DNA from 3 places in the Sorangium atrum genome. Region 2 is predicted to be linked to each of the others. Evidence: predicted binding sites of a transcription regulator. Region 2 holds the regulator's gene; each other region holds the start of a gene.
The links. Region 2 encodes HrcA, which represses chaperone genes, less so after heat shock. Its sites were predicted from a motif close to GNTAGCACTCNCCNNNGGNGAGTGCTANC; they were not measured.
Positions count from the first base shown of each region.

Region 1: a site for HrcA is predicted at 2,693-2,721, ahead of groES (co-chaperone GroES). Genes of this name have one in related genera too.
Region 3: a site for HrcA is predicted at 2,846-2,874, ahead of groES (co-chaperone GroES). Genes of this name have one in related genera too.

Region 1 covers NZ_JAQNDK010000003.1:42,436-47,263, reverse strand. The annotation lists gene POL72_RS24590 (Crp/Fnr family transcriptional regulator) at 1-321, opposite strand, end outside; gene groL (chaperonin GroEL) at 518-2,206, opposite strand; gene groES (co-chaperone GroES) at 2,275-2,574, opposite strand; tRNA gene POL72_RS24575 (tRNA-Gln) at 3,201-3,274, shown strand; tRNA gene POL72_RS24570 (tRNA-Glu) at 3,314-3,388, shown strand; gene POL72_RS24565 (NUDIX hydrolase) at 3,539-4,249, shown strand; gene POL72_RS24560 (hypothetical protein) at 4,282-4,828, opposite strand, start outside.
Region 2 covers NZ_JAQNDK010000002.1:1,321,874-1,326,701, forward strand. The annotation lists gene POL72_RS19965 (HAD family hydrolase) at 1-28, shown strand, start outside; gene POL72_RS19970 (Fur family transcriptional regulator) at 78-590, opposite strand; gene POL72_RS19975 (hypothetical protein) at 690-1,751, opposite strand; gene POL72_RS19980 (hypothetical protein) at 1,829-2,623, opposite strand; gene hrcA (heat-inducible transcriptional repressor HrcA) at 2,956-3,999, shown strand; gene POL72_RS19990 (RluA family pseudouridine synthase) at 3,992-4,828, opposite strand, start outside.
Region 3 covers NZ_JAQNDK010000001.1:2,757,810-2,762,637, forward strand. The annotation lists gene POL72_RS10040 (response regulator transcription factor) at 284-1,108, opposite strand; gene POL72_RS10045 (hypothetical protein) at 1,249-1,923, opposite strand; gene POL72_RS10050 (hypothetical protein) at 1,923-2,528, opposite strand; gene groES (co-chaperone GroES) at 2,981-3,271, shown strand; gene groL (chaperonin GroEL) at 3,305-4,828, shown strand, end outside.

The sequences.
Region 1 (4,828 bases), on a different contig from region 2:
CTTCTTGAGGAGACGGAGCGCTATCTCGACGTCGCGCTGCAGCATGATCTCCAGCTTCCGCGCGTCGATCACGAGGCAGCGGGACGGCTCGCTCACGGTGGCCGTCGCGTTCCGGGGCTTGCCGTTCAAGATCGCCATCTCGCCGACGAACTCGCCGGGCCCGAGCACGGCGAGCACCTTGTCCTCGCCGGCGACCGACTTCGTGATCCGCACGGCGCCCGACTGGATGACGAACATGACGTCGCCGGAGTCCCCCTCACGAAAGAGCACGTCGCCCGGCACGTACTCGCGGCCATAGCGGGCGAACGACGACTCCGACATTGCCCGGGAGTCTAGCGCCCCACGTGACCGCGGGTCAAAAACCCGGGCAAGAGCGCTGGCCCTCACAAAACTCGAGGGGCCCCCCAAGCCACCATGCTTTGGAGGACCCCTCGGCCCGCTTCGTCGGGAGCAGCGCGCTCAGCGGGCCGGCGCCGCGCGGAGGCGGCGGCAGCCCGAGAGCGGCGCGGACAGGCGATCAACCCATGTCGAAGTCGCCCATGCCGCCCATGCCGCCCATACCCCCCATGCCGCCCATACCCCCCATGCCGCCCATGCCGCCGGGAGCGCCGCCGCCAGCGGCCTTCTCCTTCTTGGGCTTCTCGGCGACGAGGGCCTCGGTCGTGAGCATCAGCGCGGCGACGCTGGCCGCGTTGGAGAGCGCGTGCCGCACGACCTTGGCCGGATCGATGACGCCGCCGGCGAGCAGGTCCTCGTACGCGTCGGTCGCGGCGTTGTAGCCGAACGTCGGCGCGCCCGACCGGACCTTCTCCGCGACCACCGTCCCGTCGACCCCCGCGTTCTGGGCGATCTGGCGGAGCGGCGCCTCGACGGCGCGGCGCACGAGCCGCACGCCGACGTCGCGCTCGTCGTTGAACTTGAGCGACTCCAGCGAGGCGGCCGCCCGGAAGAGGGCCACGCCGCCGCCGACCACGATGCCTTCTTCGACGGCCGCGCGGGTCGCGTGCAGCGCGTCCTCGACGCGCGCCTTCTTCTCCTTCATCTCGGTCTCGGTCGCCGCGCCGACCTTCACCACCGCGACGCCGCCGGCGAGCTTCGCGAGCCGCTCCTGGAGCTTCTCGCGATCGTAGTCGCTCGCCGTGTCCGCGATCTGCTTGCGGATCGCCTCGATGCGGCCCTTGATGGCGCCCTTGTCGCCCTGGCCGTCGACGATGACCGTGTTGTCCTTGTCGATCTCGACGCGCTTGGCCGTCCCGAGATCGCGCACCGTGGCGCTCTCGAGCTTCTGGCCGAGGTCCTCCATGAACGGCGTCGCGCCCGTGAGGATGGCGATGTCCTTCAGCATGTCCTTGCGGCGATCGCCGAAGCCGGGCGCCTTCACGGCGGCGACCTTGATCGTGCCGCGCAGCTTGTTCACGACGAGCGTGGCGAGCGCCTCACCCTCGATGTCCTCGGAGAGGATGAGCAGCTCGCGTCCCTGCTTCACCACCTGCTCGAGCAGCGGCAGGAGGTCGGCCATGGCCGAGATCTTCTTCTCGTGCACGAGGATGAGCGGGTTCGTGAGCACCGCGGTCATCTTCTCGGGGTCGGTCACGAAGTAGGGCGAGAGGTAGCCGCGGTCGAACTGCATGCCGTCGACGGTCTCGAGCTCCGTCGTCATACGCTTGTTCTCCTCGACCGTGATCACGCCCTCCTTGCCGACCTTCTCCATAGCGTCGGCGAGGATCTGGCCGATCTCCTTGTCGCCGTTGGCGCTGACCGTGGCGACCTGGGCGATCTGGTCCTTGTCCTTGGTCGGCTTGGCGGCCTTCTGCACGGCCTCGATGACCTTCGCGACCGCCGCGTCGATGCCGCGCTTCAGGTCCATCGGGTTGTGGCCGGCCTCGACGAGCTTGAGGCCCTCGCCGAAGATCGCCTGCGCCAGCACCGTCGCCGTCGTCGTGCCGTCGCCCGCCTTGTCGCTGGTCTTCGAGGCGACCTCGCGCACCATCTGGGCGCCCATGTTCTCGAGCTTGCCGGCGAGCTCGACCTCCTTGGCGACCGTGACGCCGTCCTTCGTCACGACCGGGGAGCCCCAGCTCTTCTCGATGACGACGTTCCGCCCCTTCGGCCCGAGGGTCACCTTGACCGCATCGGCGAGCGTGTTCACGCCCTTGAGGATCGCGGCGCGGGCGCCGCGGCTAAAAACGATCTGCTTCGCAGCCATGTCTCAATCCCCTCGCGGCCGCGCGGCCGCGTGTGCAAACGCTTGCGTTCGGTTGCCTCAGGCCTTGTTCACGTCGCGGCGGACTCGGTCACGGCGAGCACGTCGTCCTCGCGGATGAGCACGTGCTCCTCGCCGTCGAGCTTCACCTCGGTGCCGCTGTACTTGCCGAACAGCACCTTGTCCCCGACCTTCACATCGAGCGGGCGAACCTTGCCGTCCTTCAGGACCTTGCCGTTGCCCACCGCGACGACGCGCCCCTCGATCGGCTTCTCCTTCGCGGCGTCGGGGATGATGATGCCCCCCTTGGTCTTCGTCTCGCTCTCGACGCGCTTGACGACAATCCGATCCTGCAGCGGCCTGATTTTCATGCTGGCTCCCTCGTCCTCGGCTTGTTGACTGACCATCGGCTCGCCGGAGGTCCCGTTCGCCCCCCCGCTGGGGCATTCCGCCCGCACGACAAGAGCTAAGTGCCCGAGATCGCAGTGTCTTGGCACTCTCCTAGGCCGGTGGCTAAACCGCGGCCGAAAGTAAATCAGTCACCCGGCGCGTCAAGGGCACGCAGCAGGGAGCCGCGACTTTTCCGGAGCCGAGAGTCCGGAGGGGCGAAGCCGAGATGTCTGGAGAAGCGACGCCGAGGGAGCGGCCGCGACGTCGTGAAGCCTCCTCCAGGGACGAGCTCCCTTCTCCGACCAGGGACGAGCCCCCTCTCCGACAGCACGCAGGGCACGCTGTAGACAACCTGGACGGATCATGGCGACAGCGCGGCGTGCAACGACAACGGACGGAATGCAACGAGGGCGGAGCCGGTTGAGCGAGGGGAACGAGGGGGTCGAGCAGCGGGAGGCCTTGCTGAGCCCCGCGAAGCGCACGAAACATCGGGGATTTTGGTGCCGAGCATTTTTCTTCGTCGGGCCCGATTTTGATCGCTTGACAATCCAGGCAGCCCAAGTAGATTCCGCGGCCCGTGGCGCTGATGAACACGGCGCTGACCCCTTGGGGGATCGTCTAACGGCAGGACGCAAGATTCTGGCTCTTGCTATCAAGGTTCGAATCCTTGTCCCCCAGCCAGGCCGTTCAGCTCTGCTGTCGGTCTTCTCCACAGAACAAGGTCCCATCGTCTAGCGGTTAGGACATCGGCCTCTCACGCCGGTAACGCGGGTTCGATTCCCGCTGGGATCGCCACTTTCACACCCTTTCGCCTCGTTTCCTGCTGCTTCCGCTCGATGTCGTGCGTCGAGCACGACGCGAAGCACAGCGCCATCTGACGAGCGCTCGAGCACGCAGAGCAGCAAAGACGTCTTGCGCCGTTCACGTTGCGCTACCCTCCGGCGCATGGCCGCGCAGGACGTAGAGGAGCTCTTCGACATCCTCGATGACGGCGGCCGGCCGCTCGGCGTGCGCAAGGCGCGCGGGCTCGTTCACCGCGACGGCGACTGGCACCGGAGCGTTCACGTGTGGGTGCTCCTCGAGCGCGGGCCCGATGGCCTGGAGCTGGACAGCCGCCAGAGCGCCGCGGATCCCTGGGTGCTCTTCCAGCAGCGCAGCCCGGACAAGGACACCTGGCCCGGCGCGCTCGAGGTCGCCGTGTCGGGGCACTACCGCGCCGGAGAGGATCTCGCGGGGGCGCTGCGCGAGGCGGAGGAGGAGATCGGCCTGCCGCTCTCGCCGCGCGATGTGGTCCGGCTCGGCACGCGCCGCAGCCAGGACGATCACGCGCCCGGGATCGTCGACCGCGAGCTGCAGGACGTGCTGCTCGCGACGACCCGCCGCGCGCTCGAGGAGCTGCGTCCCGATCCGCACGAGGTGACCGCGCTGCTGTCGCTCCCGCTCGACGCGGCGCTGCGCCTCGTCCGAGGCGAGGTGCCCCGCGCGAGCGGCCTCGTGCGGCGGCCGCCGGACGCCGCGGGCGCGGTGAAGGTCGAGCCGCGCGACGCGCGGCTCGATGAGTTCGTGGTCGCGCGCGACGGCTACTTCGAGCGCGCGCTCGACACCATCCGCCGGCGCCTTGCTGGCGACGCGCCGGCCCCGTGGCTCCTCGGCTAGGACGCCGGCGCTTTCTCCTCGCGTCCGTCCCGTCAGCCTGAGCCGCGGCGCGCGTCCGCCGGCCGCCGGGGCTTCTCGGGAGGCAACGCCGACGCGACGAGGAACCCTTCAGCGCGGTGCGGGGCGAGCCCGCAACGCGCGTTCATGCGCTTGGCGATCTCGTCGCCGGCCCTGACGAGCGCATAGAACCACCGGATCCCAAAGCGATCGTGCCCTTCCCGGAGCGCCGCCGCCTGGAGGGGGGCCCCGAGCCCCCGTCCGCGGTGGTCCTCGCGCAGACAGGTGCAGATCGGCATGGCCGTCCACGACGGCGCCTCGTCCACGTCGGAGATCCAGAGCGGCGGGGCGCCCAGCAGCCCGAGCTGGGCGAGCGCCTCGCGGCCGCCGACCTCGGCAGGCTGCGGCCGCGTCACGACGCACAGGGTGGTGCAGCCGATCAGCGCGCCCGCGCCGTCGCGCAGCGTGAGCGTCAAGGAGCGGCCCTCGCCGCCGCGCAGGTACCACCCCGGGAGCGGCGCGTGGCCGCCCTCGGCCTGGAGCTCCTGGATCGCGCGGATCGAGGCCTCGTCGTCGTCCGGC
Region 2 (4,828 bases):
CGCCCGCGCGCTCGACGCGAAGAGCTGAGCGCCGGGCGCGGTCGCCGGCGCGGGGCTCCTCGCCGCGCCGCGGCGGGCTACGAGACGTCGGGCGTGGTGTCCTTGCCGTCGCGGCAGTCCGCGCAGACGCCGTACATCTCGTGCTTGTGCCAGGTCACCTCGAAGCCGTACTTCGCGGCGATCTCTTCCTGGAGCGCCTCGATCCGCGGCTCCTCGAACTCGATGATCTTCCCGCAGTTGACGCAGATCAGGTGGTCGTGGTGCGCGCTGGCGTCGTCCGCCAGCTCGTAGCGGCTAAGGCCATCCCCGAACCGGCGCTCGGAGGCCACGCCGCACTCCGCGAGCAGCTTGAGCGTGCGGTACACCGTCGCGTACCCGATGCCTCGGTCGTGCGCGCGCACCTCCGCGAGCAGGTCCTCGATGGTCATGTGCGGGGCGCCGGAGAAGAACGTGTCGACGATCAGCCGGCGCTGCGCCGTCGATCTCAGCCCCTTCTTGGCCATGTACGCCTGGAGGCGAGCGCGTAGCCGGTCGAGGGCAACTTGGTCGACGTGGCTGGCGCTGCTCCCCTCTCTCTCCATGACGGCCATGGCAAGTTTATCCCGTTCGCGGCGAACCGCGTCAAGGCCGGCGACCGAGCCCCCGTGGCGTGATCTCGCCGACGCTGTCCGTGCCCCCGCGCGCCGGCGCTACTCGCCGACCTGCGCCATGTAGCTGACCTGAGCGGCCGGCCCCCCGAGGGGGCTGAGCAGCGTGATGGGAGGCGCGACCAGGCCGGCCGCCGCCGTGTTGTCGACGACGACGTAGTAGAGGCCCGGGCGCAGCGCGTAGCGGCGCGTCTCGATGATCCCGGGCTGGAGAGGGCCGCCTGCCTGCACCGGGCCTGGCGGGGGGCCGAGCGGCTTGCCGGTCTGGTACGCCTCGCGCCACGCGTCGCCGGTGGGCTTGTCGACGATCATGAGGTCCACGGGCGCGCCCTGCGCGCTGACCTTGAGGTAGAGCGCCTGGTCCGAGTCGGCGATCTCGAACGGCCCGAGGTAGTCGCGCTGGTGCGCGTGCACCTCGATGGTCTCGTTCGCGAAGGTGTACCGCTCCTCGTCCTCGGCCTCGAACGGGTGGTGCGGTCGCTGGGGCGGCGTGAGGATCCCCAGCGTGAAATCCTTCCCGGTCTCCTCGTTGTAGAGGACGGTGAACCCGCGGGTCAGCTCGCCCGCGACGATCTGGTTGCCGAGCAGGTTGGCGAGCCCTCCGAACGGCGGGACGTTGGCCATCACGTCGATGACGGGGTTCTCGACGTAGCCCAGCTGGAAGCTCGGGCCTTGCACGATCCGGTTCAGCCGTCCCCACACGTAGACGTTGTCGTCCGCGAGCTGGAAGTCGGGTCGGTACTCGACGGACGTCGTGAGCGAGAAGCCCACCCGCTTGGCCGGCTGCATGTAGCCGTACCCCGTGCCGGCGATGTGGACGGTGATCGTCTGGGCCGCGTCGTTGACGTCGTACGAGCACTGCATCGGGAAGAACCGCCCGATGGACGCCGATCTGTCCTGCAGGCGCAGCGAGACCCCGCTCTTCAGCATCTCGGGGCAGATCTTGCTGGCCCCGAAGTTCGAGAACAGGAACCAGCGGAGGCCAGGGCTCGCGTTCACGGGGCCGCTGACGCAGGGGCAGCCGACGAACGTGAACGACAGCGCGACAGCGGCGAGCGCCAGCGCGGCGGACGCGCGGGAGAGCGGGGGTCTTCGTGCGGGCACGCGGGCTAACATAGCGGGTCGACCTCGGAGGGAGAGCGGGTTTGCGCGCGGGAGGACGGACGACGTCCCGTCCCGGATCAGCGCACGAGATGCCATTGGACGCCGGGGGTCACCTCGAGATGCAGGTGATTTTTGTGCGCCCGATCGTAGTTGGGCGTGAGGATCGACGTGAAGATGTGCTGATCCACGGCCTCGCACACGATGGATCGCAGCTCTCGCGCCGCCGCGTCCGCTGGAGGGCCGCTGCCCGCCCCCTTGCCGGCCCCGCGGGGCCTCCCCGCCGGGCCTGCGCTCTCGCCGCAGACCGGCGCGCCGCGCCTGCCGACGAAGTCGCGCTCCACGTCGAGCCAATCCTCCGCGAACCCGCCGCCGACGGGCTCCTTGATGAGCCTGTAGAGGTCGATCGCGAGCCCGCCCGGGTGCCGCGTGGCGAGCCTGCCCTCGGGCCACATCCTGGACGGAGGCCGCCAGGCCGAGAACATCAGCGCCTCGTCGATGTCGTGCGCGCGGAGGATCCGGCTGAAGTCCGAGAGCGCGAGCGCGAGGCGGCAGTCGAAGACGTCGTACGGGTTGTCCGCGCGTTGATGCGCCGGCAGCGCCGTCCGGTAGAGGACCCCGCCGACCCCCTGCATCAGCCGCACCGGAGCGAGCACGCCCGGCGCGCGCGGCACCGGCTCGAACGCGATCTTCCGCTGCGTGAGCGCCGCGCGGCACTGCGCCGCGCTCATGGCCGCGTAGCGCGCCGACGGGTGCTTCGCCCAGTCCTGGTGGTACCTGACCTTCGGCTTGCCCTGCGCGCTCGGCGCGGCGGCGAGGGGGCCGAGCGCGAGGGCGAGCGCGCAGGCAGCGGCGGCATGGCGTGCGGGCGGCATCGTTGCGGTACATCCCTCGTGCGAAGCAAGGCAGGCAGGCCCTCTCGGGGCCTCTCGGGGGGCCGAGCGACCACGTGCCACGTGGCCGATCGCGCCGCCATCCCACGGAGCGGGGCCCCGTGCGCGGGGTGGCTACTCGCCGATCCTACCGCGACATTTGACCGGGCCGCGCGATCGCCTCAAAATGGGTCGCATGCGCGTCCGTGGGTCGAGCGCCCGCACGCGCAGCTTGACGTACGGGAGCGAAGGTCCGGCCCGCATGGCTTCCCGGTCCGGGCGGTCCCTGGTCCAGGTAGCCACGGCGGCGCGCTTGTGCGCTGCATGCAGCTGACATGAGTGATCTTTCCAATCGATCTCGGAAGATCCTTTTCGCCGCGGTCACCGAGTTCATCGCAACGGGCGACCCAGTTGGCAGCAGGACGCTCGCCCGGAAGTACGGGCTGGATCTCTCGGCTGCTTCGATCCGCAACGTGCTCGCCGACCTCGAGGAGGCCGGGTACCTCCACCAGCCGCACACCTCTGCCGGGCGGATCCCGACCGATCGCGCGCTCCGGCTGTTCATCGACGCGCTCGTCGAGCTCCGGTCGCTGTCTCCCGAGCAGCAGGCCGAGCTGAGCGCCAGGTTCACCGAGATCTACGCGGGGGCGAGCGATCCGCTCCGCGAGACCGGGCGCTACCTCTCGGAGCTGTCCGGCGCCGCGGCGGTCGTGGCGGCGCCGCGGGCGGAGCTCCGCGCCCTCGCCCAGCTGCGCTTCATCCCGACCAAGCCCGGGCAGCTGCTCGCGGTGCTCGTCTTCGCCGACGGCTCGGTCGCGAACCGCTTCATCTCGGCCGACGAGGCGATCAACGAGGGCGAGCTCACCCGGATCCACAACCTGCTCGCCGACGTCATCGAGGGGCGCACGCTGGGCGAGATCCGGGACCTGTTCGCCCGCCGCCTCGCGGACGAGCGCCTCCAGATCGACGCGCTGAGGCGCCGCGCCTTCGAGCTCGGCAGCAAGGCGACGGCCGACGTGACCCGGCGGAGCGAGGTCGTCATCGAGGGGCAGAACCGCCTGATCGATCTGCCCGAGTACGCCGATGTCGATCGGCTCAAGAAGCTGATGAAGGCGCTCGAGGAGCGCGAGGAGCTCGTCGATCTGCTCGACCGGACGCTCGCCGCCGGCGCGGGTGAGGTCACCGTGTTCGTCGGCAGCGAGGCGGGCGATCTTGGCGGAGGCCAGCTCAGCCTCGTCGCCGCGCCGTACATGGAAAACGGCCGCGTCGCCGGGACCGTCGGCGTGCTCGGCCCGACGCGGATGGACTACGCGAAGGTCATGCCGCTGGTCGACGCCACGGCCGCGGCGATGACCGAGGTCCGCGGCAAGGTCAAGTAGCGCCCTTCCGCTGCGGCTCGCGGAGCCGATCGAGCACGTCGTCGAAGTCCGGGGGCGGCGGCGCCTGGAAGCGCATCGGCCGGTCGTCGGCCGGGTGGTCGAAGCCGAGCTCGGCCGCGTGGAGCATCAGCCGCGCGGCCGGGATCCTCGCCCCGCGGTAGTCCCGCACGTAGACCGTCTCGCCGACGAGCGGGTGCCCGGCCTCCGCGAGGTGGATGCGGATCTGGTGCGTCCGTCCCGTCTCGAGCCGGCACGCGACGAGCGTCACGCCGCCGGCGCCGGCCCCCTCCTGCGGCCCTCGGAGCACCTCGATCGGCTCCACGTGCGTCACCGCGAGCTGCCCCTCGCGCCGCCCCTCTCGCGCCGAGCCGCGCAGCCCGTCGCCCCGATCCTCGACGAGGTAGCTGCGGTAGGTGCCGCGCGGGACGGCGCCGTGCGCGAGCGCCAGGTACTGCCGGTGCATCGCGCGGACGCGGAGCTGCTGCGCGAGGTGCTTCTTCGCGGCGAGCGTCCGCGCGAAGACCAGCAGCCCGCTCGTCCCCTTGTCGAGGCGCTGCACCACGCCGAGCGGCGCGCGCCCGCGCAGGCGGTCGCGCCTGGCCAGCACCTCGCGCACCAGCGCGTCGAGGGTCGCGGCCTGCTCCGCGGGATCCTCGTCGCCGTACGGGATGGTGCTCACCCCGGCGGGCTTGTTCACCACGACGACGCTCGCGTCCGCGTAGACCACGAGCTCGCCCTCGAGCTTGCGCCGCCGCACGGTCTCGGGCCTCGGCGCGTGCAAGCGGACCTCGATCTGCTCCCCGCTGAGCACCCGCCGGCGGGCGCTCGT
Region 3 (4,828 bases), on a different contig from region 2:
GGCGCCCGAAAGTTCCTGGGAGGCTCCTCGCGACGTGCGACGTACGTAGAGGCTGCGCGCGACGTACGAGGCAATGACGCGCGGCGAGCCCTGATGATTCCCGTGCAGGGCAGCTGCGCTCAGCGTGCTGCCGGCATGGATGCGTGCTGCCGGCGGTGGGTGGGGGTCCTCCCTCCGAGCGCCGATCGGACGGTTCCTCTGCACCCGGCTCGGCGGCGGCATGCGTACGTTGCGTGGGAACGAGGGGTCGGGCCGCTGCGCACGGCGCCCGCCTCGGATTGGATCACTTCATCGACTTCTTCTTGGGCGCTGCCTTGGCGGCAGGCTTCTTCGCCGCAGCAGGCTTCTTCGCCGCGGCCGGCGTAGCAGCCGGCTTCTTCGCCGCCTTGGCTGCCGGCTTCTTCGTCGCGGTCGGCTTCTTCGCCGCCTTGGCTGCCGGCTTCTTCGTCGCGGTCGGTTTCTTCGCCGCCTTGGCTGCCGGCTTCTTCGCCGCCTTGGCTGCCGGTTTCTTCGTCGCGGCCGGCTTCTTCGCCGCCTTGGCGGCCGGCTTCTTCGTCGCGGCCGACCGCTTCGCAGCAGCCCTGCTCGCCACGGCACTGTTTGCCGCCGACTTCTTCGCCCCCGTCGCCCGTTCTCTGGAGGACGGCTGCGCAGCGGCCTCACGCTCCTCGCCGACCGCGCTCGCCTGGGCCTTGGCGCCGTTCGCATCAGGCACCTGCTTCGCATAACGGGCGAGCGTCTCGCGCACCCGCGCGTCCAGATCCGAGAAATCGAACGGCTTGTTCAACCACGCGTCTGCGGCGAAGAGCGGCGAGGTCATCTCGTTCAGGTTCTCGCCGATCCCGGTGAGCATGATGACGCCGGTGCTCGCGAACGGCCGTCCGTCGGACGTGTCGCTCTTCAGCCGCTTGCAGATCTCCCAGCCGCTCATGCCGGGCATCATCACGTCCAGGATCACCAGATCCGGCCGGTGCTCACGCGCGAGCTCCCAGGCAGCATCCCCCTCGGAGGCCTCGATCACAGAGAAACCCAGGTTCCTCAGGTGACGCGCAACGAGGCTCAACATCGCCGGTTCGTCTTCGGCCACCAGCACACGGGGCGGCATCATGCTCGCGGAAGGCATCGTGGATGCGGATGAGAGTACGTGCGCGCGAACCGGTCAAGAGAGAACGAGACCGCGCTGCCGCAGCCAGCGCTCTTCGCCGTTCGCCGTCCTCCCGAGCGACCCGAGCGCCAGGGAGGATGCGCTCACGCGGCGCGCGCGAGCGCGATCTTTTCCGTCTGCCCCGCCGCATAGAAGCGTCGCAGCGCGGCGAGTAGCTCGGCATGACGCCCATGGCGGGCAAACTCGGCCTCGAGTCGGCCCGCGAACCGCGCGGCCAGATCGTTCGCGATCCGGTAGCGATCGCCGGTCTCCGTGCCCGGTGGATCCATGAAGGTGACCCGCTCGAAGAGATGGGCGCGGATCCGCGCGGCGCGCTCGGGCTCGAAGCGCCCCGCCCCCGATGGGGCCGCCTCGTGGCGGCGCCGGAGCGGCGGGCCTGGCGGCTCGACCTCGTCCGCCAGATCGCCGTGGACAAGCAGCACGTATTTGTCGACCTCGGCCTGGAGCTCGAGCTCGAGCTGGGTCGCCGGCAGCTCCCTGCGGGCTCGCTCGGCCACGTAGAGGAAGTGGCTCACGCCCTCGACGATCTGGCAGATCTCGTCCAGCGTCCCCTCTCGCCCCCGCGTGATCGCCCGGCGGGGCAGGTGCAGCGCGACCTCGATATCCCCGCCATCTTCGCCGGCGTGCCGGATCAGCAGCGCTTCGCGGGCGCTGCCGTCCGTCAGCCGGATGAAATCGTCGACCACGGGCGCGTCATCGAGCGCATAGGTGCGCGCCAGGTGCTGCTGGATCCGGGCCGGGAACGTCGCCCCCCGCATCAGTTGAGCCCGCCCGCACCACGGCCCGGCACGAGCCCTCGTGCCCCGAGCTCATCCGCGAGTCGGCTCGAGCCCGTACGAACCCAGCGCTCGTACAGCCGGAGCACCGAGCGCTCGTCCCGAGCCCCCGACGCGAGCGTACCGTCGGCCACATCGTTCAGGACGCTCACGAACCGCTCGAATTTCTCGGCCATCTCCGAAAGAACATCCGGCCCCTGGCCGACGCGCGCATTGAGGCGAAGCATAGCGGCCGCATGGTGGTAAGCGGTCGACCCGACCCCGACCACGTAGCCGCGATCGACCCCCTTGACCTCGATGTGGCCGCCGAAGAAGCCGACCACATAGAGGACGCTGTCTCCGAGGTTACGCAGCCGCTGGAAACGCTCGGCTCCGGAGGCTTCCAGCGCATCGCGCAGAAGAAAGGTCAGGGGCTGGTTGAAGGCAGACTCGGCATGCTCGTCCGGGTGAGCAAAGGCACAGAGCAGACCGACGAGGTAACTCGACGCCGCCTCGGTAGCAGCGACGTTCCGAACTCGGAGCGCCTCGTCCACAACCTCCTGGAAATAGCGGGTCATGCTCGGGGAGAGAGAGATCGCTTGGCTCACAGCGGCACCTCACTTGTGCGGGTGCCCTGGATACCGACGTAACCCGGGCCACCGCGCGCTCAGGTCAACCAGACACGTCCCGGCGGCCTCCCTCGGGTTGGAGACCGTGAGGGCATCGCGTCACTGTGCTGCCGCAGCTTTGCCCTCATAAGCGCATTTTAGCCGAGGGGCTCCGCCGAGCCCAGCCTTGCGCCACGCACCTTCCCCTGCGATCTCCAGGACTTACAGCCACCTCTGCGCCTGGCTGCCAACGCGCAAAGTGCCGGCCTGGGGCCACTCTTGACACCCTCCAGGGGGTGGCTATCTTCGGCGCGCTCGCTAGCACTCGCCATAGGTGAGTGCTAGCAAAGTGCCCAGACTGCAATCGTATGGGACCTTGCGGCTGCTCAGGCGGGCCGGCTGGGTCTTGCCGTTCGTGGGACGCGGCGCTCGTCCCCGGAGGATTTGCAAAGATGAAGATTCGACCGCTCCAGGACCGCGTGATCGTTCAGCGCGTGAAGGAAGAAGAGAAGACCAAGGGAGGTCTCTACATTCCGGACACCGCGAAAGAGAAGCCGATCGAGGGGACCGTCGTCGCCGTCGGCAACGGCAAGGTCGCCGAGGACGGTACCGTGCGGAAGCTCGACGTCAAGGAGGGCGACCGCGTCCTCTTCGGCAAGTACTCGGGCACCGAGGTCAAGATCGACGGCGAAGAGCACCTCATCCTCCGCGAGGACGACATCCTCGGCGTGATCGAGAAGTGACGCGGGCGACAGAAGGAACTTAGGAGAGACACCATGGCAGCCAAGGAAATCATCTACAACGAGTCCGCCCGCAGCATGATCCTCGCGGGGGTCAACGCCCTCGCCGACGCGGTCAAGGTCACGCTCGGCCCGAAGGGGCGCAACGTCGTCATCGAGAAGAGCTTCGGCTCGCCGACGGTCACCAAGGACGGCGTGACGGTCGCCAAGGAGATCGAGCTCGAGAACCGCTTCGAGAACATGGGCGCCCAGATGGTCCGCGAGGTCGCCTCGAAGACGAGCGACATCGCCGGCGACGGGACGACCACCGCGACGGTGCTCGCCCAGGCGATCTACCGCGAGGGCTCCAAGCTCGTCGCGGCCGGGCACAACCCGATGGAGATCAAGCGCGGCATCGACAAGGCGGTCGAGGCGATCGTCGAGCACCTCCGCGGCTCCGCCAAGCAGACGAAGGACGCGAAGGAGATCGCGCAGGTCGGCACGATCAGCGCGAACGGCGACGAGACGATCGGCAAGCTCCTCGCCGACGCGATGGAGAAGGTCGGCAAGGAGGGCGTGATCACGGTCGAGGAGGCCAAGAGCGCCGACACGACCCTCGACGTGGTCGAGGGCATGCAGTTCGACCGCGGCTACCTCTCGCCGTACTTCGTGACCGATCCCGAGGCCATGAAGGCGAACCTCGAGGACTGCTACATCCTCATCTCGGAGAAGAAGATCTCCAACATGAAGGACCTGCTCCCGGTGCTCGAGGCGATCGCCAAGAGCCAGAAGCAGCTCCTCATCATCGCCGAGGACGTCGAGGGCGAGGCGCTCGCGACCCTCGTCGTGAACAAGCTCCGCGGCACGCTGCACTGCGCGGCCGTCAAGGCGCCGGGCTTCGGTGATCGCCGCAAGGAGATGCTGAAGGACATCGCCACCCTGACGGACGGCCAGGTGATCGCGGAGGAGCTCGGCCTCAAGCTCGAGAACGTCACGATCAGCGATCTCGGCCGCGCCAAGACCGTCATCATCGACAAGGACAACACCACGATCGTCGGCGGCCAGGGCAAGAAGGACAAGATCAAGGCCCGGCAGCAGGAGATCCGCGCCCAGATCGAGAACACGACGAGCGACTACGACCGCGAGAAGCTCCAGGAGCGGCTCGCGAAGCTCGTGGGCGGCGTCGCGGTCGTCAAGGTCGGCGCCGCGACCGAGACCGAGATGAAGGAGAAGAAGGCCCGCGTCGAGGACGCGCTCCACGCGACCCGCGCGGCCGTCGAGGAGGGCATCGTCCCGGGCGGCGGCGTGGCGCTCATCCGCGCGCAGAGCTCGCTCGAGAAGCTCAAGGTCAACGACGAGCAGCGGTTCGGCGTGAACATCATCCGCCGCGCCATCGAGGAGCCCCTCCGCCAGATCTCGGCCAACGCCGGGGAAGAGGGCTCGATCGTCGTGCAGAAGGTGCGCGACGGCAAGGACTCGTACGGCTACAACGCGGCGTCGGGCGACTACGGCAACCTGCTCGAGATGGGCGTCATCGATCCGGTCAAGGTCGTCCGGTCGGCGCTCCAGAACGCGGCCAGC